Regions from separate parts of the Paenibacillus sp. 01T442 genome, predicted to be linked through region 3. Evidence: riboswitches for the same ligand, from Rfam matches in the RefSeq annotation. Region 3 holds a riboswitch; each other region holds the start of a gene.

Region 1 (4,225 bases), on a different contig from region 3:
GAAGTTATTTAAAAAATGTTCCAACTCCTGATCAATGGATTCTTTGGACTGAGCAAAAGACGTACAAGAATTAATTGCAGGAAGCTTAAGCAGCTGACCAAGTATACGTCCACACCCGAACATGGAATCATGGATGATATAATCAAATTTCTCATCTTTGATCTGTTCGAGCACGCTAGGTATAACAATGTCTGCAGTAAGTAATAATCCGTTAACTCTCTCCAACAAGTAGTTTCTTCCACCTGAGATGAAAGCTTTTATAAACTTTTGGTCGTCAAATGTTCGTACGGTAGCCCCCGTCTTTTCAATTCGCTCTCTAAATGCTTCTATGCAAAAGTACACGACCTCATCGCCACGGGAAATCAGCTCCTGCACGACTCCGATCGTGGGATTGATATGTCCCTCTGATCCACCATTTATAAATAAAATGCGCGCCATTTCTACCTCTCCTTATGCTAGATGAACAACTCGCTCCTCATAACCATTACTGCTTGGCCTGAAAGTAGAACTCTGTTTTCATGTAAACTAATTTTTAGTATACCGCCTCTTGCGGATGCCTGATACGCATACATATCCGTTTTATTTAATTTTTTGCCCCAATATGGCGCAAGACCACAATGTGAAGAACCGGTTACGGGATCCTCATCTACACCGACTGCTGGGAAAAAACATCTCGAAACAAAGTCATAATCTTTCGACCGACTTGTCACATTGATCCCTCTTGTTTGAATCGTCCGCAACAAAGAGTAATTAGGACTTAGACGCTTAATGATGTCTTCAGATTCAACTTCAATGAAGTAATCGAATCTATTCCGTCCAACATATAGAGGATCAATTTGAAGTGCATCCACCAATTCGGAAGGATATCCACATGTGCTCACTGGTTCTGACGGAAAATTAAGTTGAATCCAAGCATCTTGCTTTATTGCAGTTAATAGCCCACTTCTGGTAAAGAAACTTGCTTGTTGGTTCAGTGGTAAAATGCCCGTTGCCCACAACATATGCGCGCTAGCCAATGTAGCGTGTCCGCACAAATCCACCTCAGAATTAGGTGTAAACCATCTAAGCGAATACCCGTCTTGCTGAGGAAACAAAAAAGCTGTTTCTGACAAATTCATTTCTGAAGCAATTCGTTGCATCAACTCTTCATCAAGAGGTTCAGAAGTTAAACAAACTGCAGCCGGATTTCCCTTGAATACTTGATCCGTGAAAGCATCCACAACATAGATTGTCAAAGCCAAAATAATCCCACCTTTCTTCTTTTTCGTCTTTTGAAAATCTGCTCCGAATTCAAGATGTCCTCTGCTCAGCAAAGCCCATCCGACACATCGAATACTGAAAACTCGATTGCTGTATTTTATCCGATAGATCCCATAAATTTGCTAGGAGCCGTACTTCAATATTTCTTTTAAAAAGCTCACCGAATAGATCCTTTATTTCAAATCGACGTATGGGAACTTGTGATTTCTCACTCACATAGTAACCCGCTCCAAGATCTCGCTCATAGAAATCTGATGAATCAAATTCATAGACATATAACGTTGTGTTCTTCATGATTTCAAACCATTTATGCTCAATCGCTACGACGTGACTCATTGCATGTGAAGACAAATAGTTCTTTTTATCTTCCTCCGTAGTTGCCTCATTGGCATAAAAAGTAACTCTCGGACAGTTCCGAGGCGTTAGGAAATTGGGGAAACATTTCTCATTAATCGCCCATACTAGGCCTTTGGTTGGGTCCAGATCTTTTCTTGAAGGCAGTCTAGGATTGAAAATAGAAATATCTTTTTCTTCACTGACGTGAAACAATTTCATCTAACTCCCCCTTTTTCAACCTCAACTACACTAACTTTTCTGCTGCATCGACGGTGTGTTTCAACAAGGTGGCTATCGTGACAGGTCCTACTCCTGCAKGAACAGGGGTAATTGCGGATGCTCTTTCCTTACAAGCCTCATAATCAACATCCCCAATGTTGCCTTCGTTATACCCCGCATCCAACACGACGGCCCCTTGTTTAATCCAATCCCCTTGCACAAATTTCGGTTTCCCAACTGCCGCTACCACAATATCAGCTAACTGTACCATCTCTACTAAATTCGTCGTCTTTGAATGGCATATCGTTACTGTTGCATTCCGATTGAGTAACATCAGGGAAACAGGTTTTCCGAGAATGGGGCTTCGCCCTATAACAACAGCGTGCTTGCCTTCCATTGAAATGCGATAATAATCCATAATAGCAAGAATCGCCGCAGGTGTACAAGATGGAAAATCGGCAAAGCCGAAAGCATTTTGAGCAAACCMGAGCGTCGTGACACCATCTACATCTTTCCCGATACCAATCGCTTCAAAGGCAGCCCTTTCGTCAATATGATGAGGTACTGGGTGTTGCAATAAAATCCCATGGACACTTGGGTCAACATTCAGTTTCTGAATTTCAGCAATCAAATCTGCTGTCGAAGTATGCTCGGGAAGTTCAATACGAATCGACCTGATACCAAGTCGTTTACATGCATTTCCTTTCATTTTCACATAAGTAGCTGACGATGGATCACCACCGACCAGAATCGTAGCCAAGCAAGGAATGATCCCCTTCCCAGCTAATTGATTAATTCTACTTTTCAGCGCCTCTTTCATGTCTGTTGCCACTCGATTACCATCCAAGATTACGGTTTCCGCGCTCATCTTATCATTCCTCTCAAGTTAGGTTCAAACATAAAGAGGTAAGGGGATTTCCCCTTACCTCTTGCCCAGGCGTACGGCCGTTATCGGTATGCTCCCTCATGGTTCCCCATGCTCCGCCAGTCACACATCGTTTATTAGTTCCTCTATCATAGCAATGTATGCCAATATTTTCAATTGCTTTGCACGAACATCATGACAAAGTTGCAGGTGACATAAAGAACGAATACCACATATTCGTCATGAAGACATCAAGAACTACGAAGTAAAACATTTCAAGTCCAACATTTCGTTCGGCCAAACCTTTTCTCCATAAGCTGGTTAACCAATAAGAAATTGCTGCAAACAGAACAAGTAAAATCAAGCTAACCCATACCGATTGCAAGAAATCCGGCATCACCTGCAGCGCAATCGGTTTCCGGTAATCGCCAATAAATAACGCTTTGACAATGAGATACATCGCCATAGATATGCCAAAGTGCCGCTTCGAATGCTCGTCATAATGATATTGCCAAAATACACTGATCACGATTAAATAAAGGCCAGGCAATAGAATCCATTTTAAGCTAATTAGTGCCGTTAGTACGCCAATCCCCCAAAATAGTGGTAAATTCCCAGCAGCTTGTTGGAAGTCCTCTGCATGAATCCTGTTCATTCGCTCCGCATAAGGAAGCTGATCAGTGGCATAGTAGACCCGATATGTCTCAGCGTTTACAGCATCGAGCCATATGGCTAGTGAACTCCCCTTGTTCGAAGCAATCATCGGATATACGGCAAAACCGCCGAATTGGCTGATCCGTGTAGCATTCAACATTTTACCAGCCTGAAAGCTAATCTTGTACACCTCTTGACTCGTTTGACGCCTATTTTTCTCATACACGGACGAAACGACAAGCGTTTTTTCACCAGTAGATGGCTGCGTAAATGTAGGATGCAAAATGGTATCGGAATCGTTTCCCTTAGTGACAGGAAGATTAAGGACTTCATCATATATCTTATCCGGTTGATTCGCTGGGAAAGTGAGCATATGTAAGGTGCTTTTACCTGATTTGCGTGAGCTCGTTGTATACGCGGCAATAAATTGAGAACCATCCAAACCTAACGCCATATCATCTAAGCTGCTCGTTGCATAATCCACGTCCTTCAGTTTCATCTGCACAAGCGGCTTCCAGGATGACTCTGCTAGTTTCACGTAGTGAAAGGATTCGCTGCCCTCTTTATTGACGGCGTAAACAAGAGATAGGCTGCCCCCAGAGGTATCCCATACACCGTGAATTTGTTTCACATTCGCTATATCAAGTTTCGTCCATGTAAGCTTGGCATTCGGATGAAATTCACTGACATACAGCGTTGAATCATTGTATGCGAGCATAACGCTATTCCCTTTGGGGCCAACCACTGTTTGCACACTTTCGATCTCGTTCTCCAAGAGTGTGTTCTTCGAACTCCATGAACCACTCTTCCATTCACTCGCATACAGTTTATTGCCGTCCCCGATCCAAATCACATGATCCTTATCTATCATCTTATAGTCATGGACACCGC
Region 2 (4,225 bases), on a different contig from region 3:
ATAAACGCTACCGTCCAAGTAGGACGGCGTAGCCGTTTATTGTGATTAGCATGATTCCCAGTTTGTCCGCATATCTTGAGAAAGAATCGTGGACAAGGGGGATCGTGCTATGCTCGCATCTGGGGTACAAGTTGGGGAACTCATGACAATTGGAATAATGGCGATTGCTTTGGGTCTAGATGCTTTTTCATTGGGAATTGGCATAGGGATGAAGGGCATTCGTTTGATTGATATTTTGAAAATTAGCATTGTCATCGGCCTTTTTCACGTGCTAATGCCATTGATGGGGATGTTTATGGGGCAGTATGTCTCCCTCCTTCTGGGGAATGTCGCTACGGCGGCAGGGGGATGTTTACTTATTTTGCTTGGCGCACATATGGTATATAGCTCGATACGCGGGGAAGAGGCTTCGGCCTTTGATCATCGAACGTTATGGGGGCTTATTATTTTTGCCCTCAGTGTTAGTATAGATTCCTTCTCAGTGGGCGTTTCTCTTGGGATGTTTGCCACGGACATTGTGCTTACAGTACTGATCTTCGGTCTATTTGGCGGCTTGCTCTCGATAGCGGGCTTACTGCTAGGCAGACGAGTTAGCGGTTGGGTTGGGGAATATGGTGAGGCATTCGGTGGACTTATTCTATTAGGGTTTGGGATCAAGTTTTTACTATGATACAATACGGGTAAGTACGAACGGTGATATAGCCGTTTATTCCAGGGAGGATTTCATGTTGCGAATTCTATTTGTCTGTACAGGAAATACGTGCCGCAGTCCGTTAGCTGAAGGTTTGCTGCGTATGAGGGTGCATCAAGAGGGGCTTGCGGCGGAGGTTCGTTCGGCAGGTGTATCTGCGATGACGGGTGGTCCGATTTCGCGAAACAGCCAGTCACTTCTTCATGAAGCGGGTTTCAAGGAGTCGATTAGTTCGCTAGCGATTAGTGCTGCGGATCTCGATTGGGCTGACCTGGTCTTGACGATGACGACAGGGCATAAACGTACCGTGATTGGGCGCTTTCCTCATGCGGTCGAGAAGACATATACGCTCAAAGAATATGTAGAGGACGATGCTCGCATTCTCAAGGCGATTGAAGAGCGAGAGCAGCTTGCGGCAGAGTTTCAGCTCAAACAAGCGCTATCTCAGACGGTAACTGTGGAAGAAAGAAGCCGCTTGTATGCGTTGGAAAACACGATTCCAGACTATGATATTTCGGACCCCTATGGCGGGTCACTAGCCGATTATCGGTATACAGCCGAGGAAATTAGTCGGAGTCTAGATAAATTGGTGAAAAAAATACGTTAGTCTTCCAAGGCTAACACAGACGTTTGTTTTTTCCATCAAGGTCCTTAGTGGGATAGGTCAATAGAGCTTTACACATCGCTGGGAATGCGATAAAATACAAGTAACAAGCAAGACTCAATGTAACTGGCGACGAGTGGGAGTAACCACAATGGAGCATTGAGCTATACGGCCGGTCGCCTGGGCAAAAGAGCAACGCGCGTTTTTTAGCGTGTGCGCTCTTTTTTTCGTTTTTGGTGAGCTTTGGGATATAATAGGATGGTCGAATTCGAACAGTCAAAAAGGAGCGTTTTATTCATGAAAATTGCTTTAGGTGCAGATCATGCAGGCTATCGTTTGAAAGATGTTATCATTCCTTTTATTGAATCATTAGGTCATCAAGTGATCGATTTCGGATGCAGCTGCGGCGACTCCGTCGATTATCCGGATTATGCACTTCAAGTTTGCGAAAAAGTTGTATCGGGAGAAGCAGATAAAGGTATTCTGCTTTGTGGAACTGGCATTGGGATGTCCATTGCTGCCAATAAAGTTCCGGGAATTCGCTGTGCACTTGTGCATGACCTCTTCTCCGCGAAAGCGACACGTGAACATAATGATACGAACGTGCTAGCGATGGGTGAGCGAGTTGTTGGACCTGGGGTAGCTGAAGAAATCGTCAAAATCTGGTTGGAAACCGAGTTCTCGGAAGGTGTCCGCCACAAGAACCGCATCAATAAAGTGCAGAGCATCGAAGATCGTTTCACGGTACATCCCTAGAAATGAGGGAGCCACAATGACAGATTCTATGTATGAACCTATCGCAGAAGCTTTGGAAGCGAATCTGCGTGAGCTGGTAACTGTCGGTAGCTTACGTCCCGGTCATATCTTGGTGATCGGTACGAGCACGAGTGAAATCCTCGGACATCGGATTGGGACATCGGGCACGTTGGATGCAGCGAAGCCGATTTTCYAGACGGTTGCGCGCATTTGCGGCGAGTTTGGGCTGCATGCGGCGTTTCAATGCTGCGAGCATTTGAATCGTGCGCTGATTGTGGAAGAAGAGTTGCTGGCGCTGGTGCCGCAGCTTGAACCTGTATCTGTAATTCCCGTGCCGAAGGCCGGGGGTTCGATGGCTTCCTACGCGTACAGACACTTCGCGAAGCCGGTCGTTGTCGAGACGATTCAGGCGCATGCAGGCATCGATATCGGCTCAACGCTGATTGGGATGCATCTGCGCCGAGTCGCTGTTCCCGTGAGGCCGCCGGTTCGCCATATTGGCCAGGCTTATGTCACGATGGCATTCGCGCGGCCGAAGCTCATCGGTGGTACTAGAGCTGTGTATTCCGCGGATCAGGCGGATCAACTTTATCAACAAGCTGCACCTGATGCAGATTGCTAATTACATGTTAACTATCATCTTTAGGAGGAATTCCATATGACAAACTTTTTGAGCAAGCAAGATCCGAAAATCGTAGAAGCAATGAACCTTGAGCTTGGCCGTCAACGCGACAAAATTGAGCTAATTGCTTCCGAAAACATCGTGAGCCAAGCGGTTCTTGAAGCTATGGGTACTGTACTTACGAACAAATACGCAGAAGGTTACCCAGGCAAAAGATACTATGGTGGCTGTGAGTACGTAGACATCGTGGAAGACATCGCTCGTGATCGCGCGAAAGAGCTTTTCGGTGCTGAGCACGCGAACGTTCAACCACATTCCGGCGCACAAGCGAACATGGCTGTTTACTTGGCTGCCCTAAACCCTGGTGACACGGTTCTTGGTATGAACCTTGCGCATGGTGGTCACTTAACACACGGTAGCCCGGTTAATGCTTCCGGTATCCTTTACAACTTCGTAGCTTACGGCGTAAGCGAAAAAGATTTCCGCATCGACTACGATGATGTTCGTAAAGCAGCTTTCAAACATAAGCCTCGCATGTTAGTTGCTGGTGCAAGTGCGTACCCGCGTACGATTGATTTCGAAGCTTTGGCTTCCATTGCAAACGATGTAGGTGCATTGTTCTTCGTTGATATGGCGCACATTGCAGGTCTAGTTGCAGCTGGTTTGCACCCGAACCCAGTGCCGCACGCACATTTTGTTACAACAACAACACACAAAACGCTTCGTGGTCCTCGCGGCGGTATGATTCTTACGAAGAAAGCTTGGGCTGCAGCAATTGATAAAGCGGTATTCCCTGGTTCCCAAGGTGGTCCTTTGATGCACACGATCGCAGCGAAAGCTGTATCTTTTGGTGAAGCTCTTCAACCGGACTTCAAAGTATACGGTCAAAATGTAATCAACAACGCACAAGCTTTGGCAACTGCTCTTACAGCTGAAGGCATCAACCTTGTTTCCGGCGGTACGGACAACCACTTGATGTTGGTTGACTTGCGTAACCTGAACATCTCAGGTAAAGACGCAGAGCACGTTTTGGATGAAATCGGTATTACAGCGAACAAAAACGCGATTCCTTTCGACCCAACTAGCCCGTTCGTAACAAGCGGTATCCGTTTGGGTACTCCGGCTGTAACTTCCCGCGGCATGGACGAAGAAGCAATGAAAACCATCGCGAAAGTTATCGCTCTTACGTTGAAAAACCCGAAAGACGAAGCTACGCTTGAGAAAGCTCGTGGCATGGTGTCCGATCTAACGGCGCAATTCCCGCTTTACCAAGGTTTGACTTACTAATAGCTAATTTTGTAGGGCCAGCTCTTTGGAGCTGGTCTTTTTTTGTTTCTACCCAACCAGGCTACCTCCAGCTTCCACTCAGAGATCTAGCTCCCTTTTCCGCAAACTAGCTTTCCTTAACGCTTTCCATTATCCTCGACTTCCACCTAATTTGGTTACCTTCACCTCCCCCTCCATATGACCGCTGCAATCCCAAAACTATCTCTCCCTAGCCACTTTACACATATTTCACCTTCATCTCCAAGCCCCCGAATTAGCTCCCCGC
Region 3 (4,225 bases):
GTTGGACTTCCGTTCGTAGCTGATTTAAACCAACTTTCGTAGTCCACCGCGATGTGGATGATTGCTCGAATGGTGCCATCTGCATCCCTTGTAGGAGTAGAAATAGCTACGAGCTGCGGGCTTTTGTTAACATCAAATAGCACTTCATTGCTTTCCAACTGCCATTGATAYGGTGCAGAAGCTGATAAAGCACTTGTAAACCAAGGTTTTGCCCGAATCACTTCATAATCTAAGCGCTGCGCTGGCGGGAATGAAGTATACACGTTACCGAGTAAATCAACAATCGTATAGAAAACGGGTGGACTAGAGATGAAAAGACTATTCGTCACCGAACGAAAACGTTCTTCAATTTTACGCTGATTCACGATTTGATCGACCGCTTCTGGCTGCTTTAACACGGAAATGACGGATGAATCTTGCTCAAACATCGTAATCGTCTTAAACGTTGTGGCGAGCAGACTTTCAAGTGACTCATTCATTTTGTTCATTTGTACGAGGCTTTGTTCACTCGTTTTTTGTTGTAGATTGAGCTTCACTTTTTGGAAATTATAAATATCCAAGACGGAGAATGGCAGAAGAATAAGTACGATGAAAGCCAGAAATAGGCGATTTTTTAATGTTAAAGATGAAAACCAGTTTAGTAACGTCACGTGAATATCCCTCGCTTCGCTGTTCAGTATCAAATATTTTCTTAGTCTACCATACAGGGATCTGGAAAGAGAACAACCCAGAGGACGCCGCAAGATACACTCACTCTTGGCTCCTACAGTTCCCTAAATTGGCAATGGTTACGCCTGCGACAACTAGCCCTACCATTCTAAGAACTTTCCCTCAACCATTCAAGGAACAAAATCCGCTATTTCATAGAACGATTTACTGATTTATCAGATCAAAGATCGATTTTCTCACGTGCAGAAAGCAAAAGCTGCCCTCAAAGTAGATAATTCTACTTGTAGGACAGCTTTATTAGATATGCGATTACACTACTTATTCAATTTCACGTTCATATAAATTAGCGCTCCAACCGCGGCCATCATATCTACCACGATGAATGAAATCAAGGCTGCGATAATAGTCATTCAGTGTTGGATTATCTGCCATACAGTCTAAACGCAGCCAGCCTTTGCCTTTGTTCTTTATATAATCTGCTGACCAAGCTAGAAACCTGCTGCCGAAACCCTCTCCTTTATATTTTCGGGACACGACTAAACGGTGTACGTAACCAGCATCATCATGGAACAAGTCTCCCCAAATCTCTTCGAAATGCCATTGGATGGAAAAACAACCAATCAACTCACCGTTCTGACACGCGACAAATACTTCTTGATCATTTATAAAAGTTGTTAAATAGGCATTGTTAAAAGAATCCTCTCTCCACTGTGTGAATCCCTTCGACAATTGAATCCACTGAGCTGCTTCAACAAACAACTTCTGAATTGCATCTAAATCTTCTATTTGTGCTTTCCTTATCATAAATAAATCCTTTTGCTGCAGCGCTGCGGTAAACTCGTCTTTGCGCCAATGGTACTCAATCTTTGAAGCAGTAGCGAGGGCTCTCTCTTCACCAAATAGTCTAGCAACGACATAAAGAGCAGCATCGAATCCCGCGGTAACCCCAGCGGACATTACAATTTTCCCGTTATCAATGTACCTTACATCTTCGACAATCGTAGCACTAGGTGGTGCAATTTCGCGCAATAATTCAAATGCATTTCGATTGGTCGTCACTCGTAATCCATCCAGCAAGTTTGCTTTCGCCAACAAGAGCGCACCTGTGCAAACAGATAAGACGATTTCCGCGCTAGCAGCAGTATGGCTAATCCATGATGTAATCATTGCGTTGTTCATTTCAGTTCGCGATCCTAAACCACCTGGGACAATCAAAATGTCAGGCAATGGGCAATTGTCTAAGCTGTATTTGGGAAGAATCGTGAGACCACTGACTGTTGTCACAGGTTTTTGCTCTTCGCCCACCGTGTAGACMTTGAAATCCTTGCCCCAATTACTCGATACCCCAAACACATCGAACGGACCGGCAATATCCAATAGATCTACCTTTTCATAAATGAGGACTGCCACATTTCTAGCTCGTTCCATTCCATTCTCCTCCTTGAAATAAAAAAAGTATTTGATCGATTGATCAAATACTTTGCCCAGGCGAACGGCTGTTATGGAATATGTGCTCCCCCGTAGTGATCTACGTTTCGCCAGTTACACATACCAAATATTCCCTTAATTATATTCGGTCATAACTGTGAAAATCAAGAAAAATTTCTTCGACCATGCCATATTTGGTTAGATTAATTGTGTAATTAAATAAACGGAAGTCACCCACATGATTATCGCTGATACTTTATTGAGATACGTCATAAATGTGTTCGATTTATCTAATTTCCCAACCTGTCTCCCCACGACAGCAAGAGCAAAAAACCAAATCCATGACACAAGTATACAAGCAATTGCAAATACCAGTTTTTCTTTTCCAACATAGTGGATAGAACTTGTCCCAATGACGCCGATCGTATCCAGAATGGCATGAGGATTTAGGAGTGAAACCGATGCAGCAAACGCGATCTGCTTCTTAGGTGATAAAGCTTTTTCATCGGATGACGTGTTGGCAGGTTTACTTTTCCAAGTCACAATCCCCATATAGATCAGGAAAAGTATGCCTAGTACGAAAAGCACGAACTTGATAGCAGGTATCGTGACAATAACGACGGATATACCTAAAATAGCCAAAGTAATCAGTGCAGTATCGCAAAGTGCTGCTGTGAGAACGACCGGTAATGCCCTAACTAAACGTGGTTGTGTCACACCTTGATTAAAAACAAATACATTTTGAACACCTAACGGTAAAATCAGACCTGCTGATAAAAGAATTCCTTGGAAGATGGCAGTAAGCATGATGTATTTTCTCCTATCTACAAATCATCGTAAACATATATTCAAAGGGAACGTAGATGCGCTATTCGCATCGCGTCAAATGCTCACAAAGCACCTCATCAATCGCACGTCGGGATATAGCGGCTAATCCTGGGTTCTTATCTATGTAGTAAGCGTAAGCAATTAACCCGAATGAAAGCGCCCAGCCGCGTCCTCGCGACCATGTTGCTTCATCGACTGTTAGCAAAGAGCGGAATTCCTCTCTGCTTTCAGTCGTGAGAAATGTCCATGCAACCATGAGGTCGCAGGCAGGATCGCCTACACCCAATGTACCGAAATCGATCACGGCACTTAATCGTCCCTGTTCTATAAGAAGATTTCCCGGATGTAAATCTCCATGGATCCAAACGCCCTGTCCCTGCCATACGGGAGCTTGAAGTGTCAAGTCCCATACAGCCTCTGCCACGGCAGGGTCGATGATTGTGTTCAAGCTTGCGATTGCATCTCGAACTGCCGCATCACGCATCGCCAGAGGCTCACCCMTGCCAGAATTGTGAGAACCTGAGGCTGGCCCACCAGTAGGATCGATTGACTGCATAGCATTAACGAAATGCGCAAGAACTGTTGCTGCTTGGTTATAGCTGTCTACTTGTCCAACTGTCGCATTCTCGCCATCGAGCCAACTATACACAGACCAGTACCATGGGTAGTCTTCGGTGGGAACGCMTTTTGCTAAAGGTACTGGAATGGATATCGGGATCATCGGGGCTAGCTTCGGCAGCCAACGCTGCTCTTTTTCCACTTGTCCAATGGCCCAATCTGCTCGAGGTAATCGAACAGCCATATCATCACCAAGCCGATAGATCGCATTGTCTGTTCCTGCTGAATCCACAGGTCGGAGAGGCAGCTCTGCCCATTGTGGAAATTGTGAAGAGATCAGTTGTTGCACGAGTGTTAAGTCAATAGCAATCTCTTTCGATTGGCTCATTCGAACACGTCCTTTGGAGTAATTCAAGATCATCACATTAACCACAATAGCGACAGCGACAGCTCCAGCAACCCAAGCCCCAGCAACAGCCTAGGCACTCTGCTTAATGTAAATAGATGGAAAATATGCAGCTAATATTATGCTATTTTTCACCTTATTTGAAATAACTGTAAAAAGTACAGCTATTTTCATACATAACCACCGAAATCAACTGAATCGAGAGAATTAGAAGTACTTTTTCCATCTAAATTCTAAATTTCGCCCTAAACTGACAAAATAGCTGGAGTTTTTCCAGTTAATCAATAATTTCTCTCTGTCCACCTCGACTAAATGCCCTTGAAACTAACTATCCAC

Evidence for each region. A riboswitch is a leader RNA that binds a small molecule or an ion and turns the genes downstream of it on or off. The one in region 3 is predicted to bind ZMP and ZTP.
Region 1: linked by a shared signal. The riboswitch ahead of AC1DLM_RS30535 (bifunctional 5,10-methylenetetrahydrofolate dehydrogenase/5,10-methenyltetrahydrofolate cyclohydrolase) and the one ahead of AC1DLM_RS30495 (GNAT family N-acetyltransferase) in region 3 are both predicted to bind ZMP and ZTP.
Region 2: linked by a shared signal. The riboswitch ahead of rpiB (ribose 5-phosphate isomerase B) and the one ahead of AC1DLM_RS30495 (GNAT family N-acetyltransferase) in region 3 are both predicted to bind ZMP and ZTP.

What each region holds. Positions count from the first base shown of each region.
Region 1 is NZ_JBFTPF010000084.1:1,903-6,127, forward strand. It holds gene AC1DLM_RS30520 (macrolide family glycosyltransferase) at 1-438, opposite strand, end outside; gene AC1DLM_RS30525 (PhzF family phenazine biosynthesis protein) at 456-1,241, opposite strand; gene AC1DLM_RS30530 (DUF6886 family protein) at 1,291-1,815, opposite strand; gene AC1DLM_RS30535 (bifunctional 5,10-methylenetetrahydrofolate dehydrogenase/5,10-methenyltetrahydrofolate cyclohydrolase) at 1,841-2,683, opposite strand; ZMP/ZTP riboswitch at 2,740-2,817, opposite strand; gene AC1DLM_RS30540 (hypothetical protein) at 2,874-4,225, opposite strand, start outside.
Region 2 is NZ_JBFTPF010000008.1:150,410-154,634, reverse strand. It holds gene AC1DLM_RS10120 (manganese efflux pump MntP) at 110-670, shown strand; gene AC1DLM_RS10115 (low molecular weight protein arginine phosphatase) at 726-1,298, shown strand; ZMP/ZTP riboswitch at 1,408-1,488, shown strand; gene rpiB (ribose 5-phosphate isomerase B) at 1,593-2,051, shown strand; gene AC1DLM_RS10105 (TIGR01440 family protein) at 2,068-2,673, shown strand; gene AC1DLM_RS10100 (serine hydroxymethyltransferase) at 2,710-3,960, shown strand.
Region 3 is NZ_JBFTPF010000083.1:16,439-20,663, forward strand. It holds gene AC1DLM_RS30490 (cache domain-containing sensor histidine kinase) at 1-650, opposite strand, end outside; gene AC1DLM_RS30495 (GNAT family N-acetyltransferase) at 988-2,097, opposite strand; ZMP/ZTP riboswitch at 2,145-2,225, opposite strand; gene AC1DLM_RS30500 (LysE/ArgO family amino acid transporter) at 2,296-2,904, opposite strand; gene AC1DLM_RS30505 (aminoglycoside phosphotransferase family protein) at 2,966-3,871, opposite strand; partial or broken gene AC1DLM_RS30510 (DUF3221 domain-containing protein) at 4,214-4,225, opposite strand, start outside.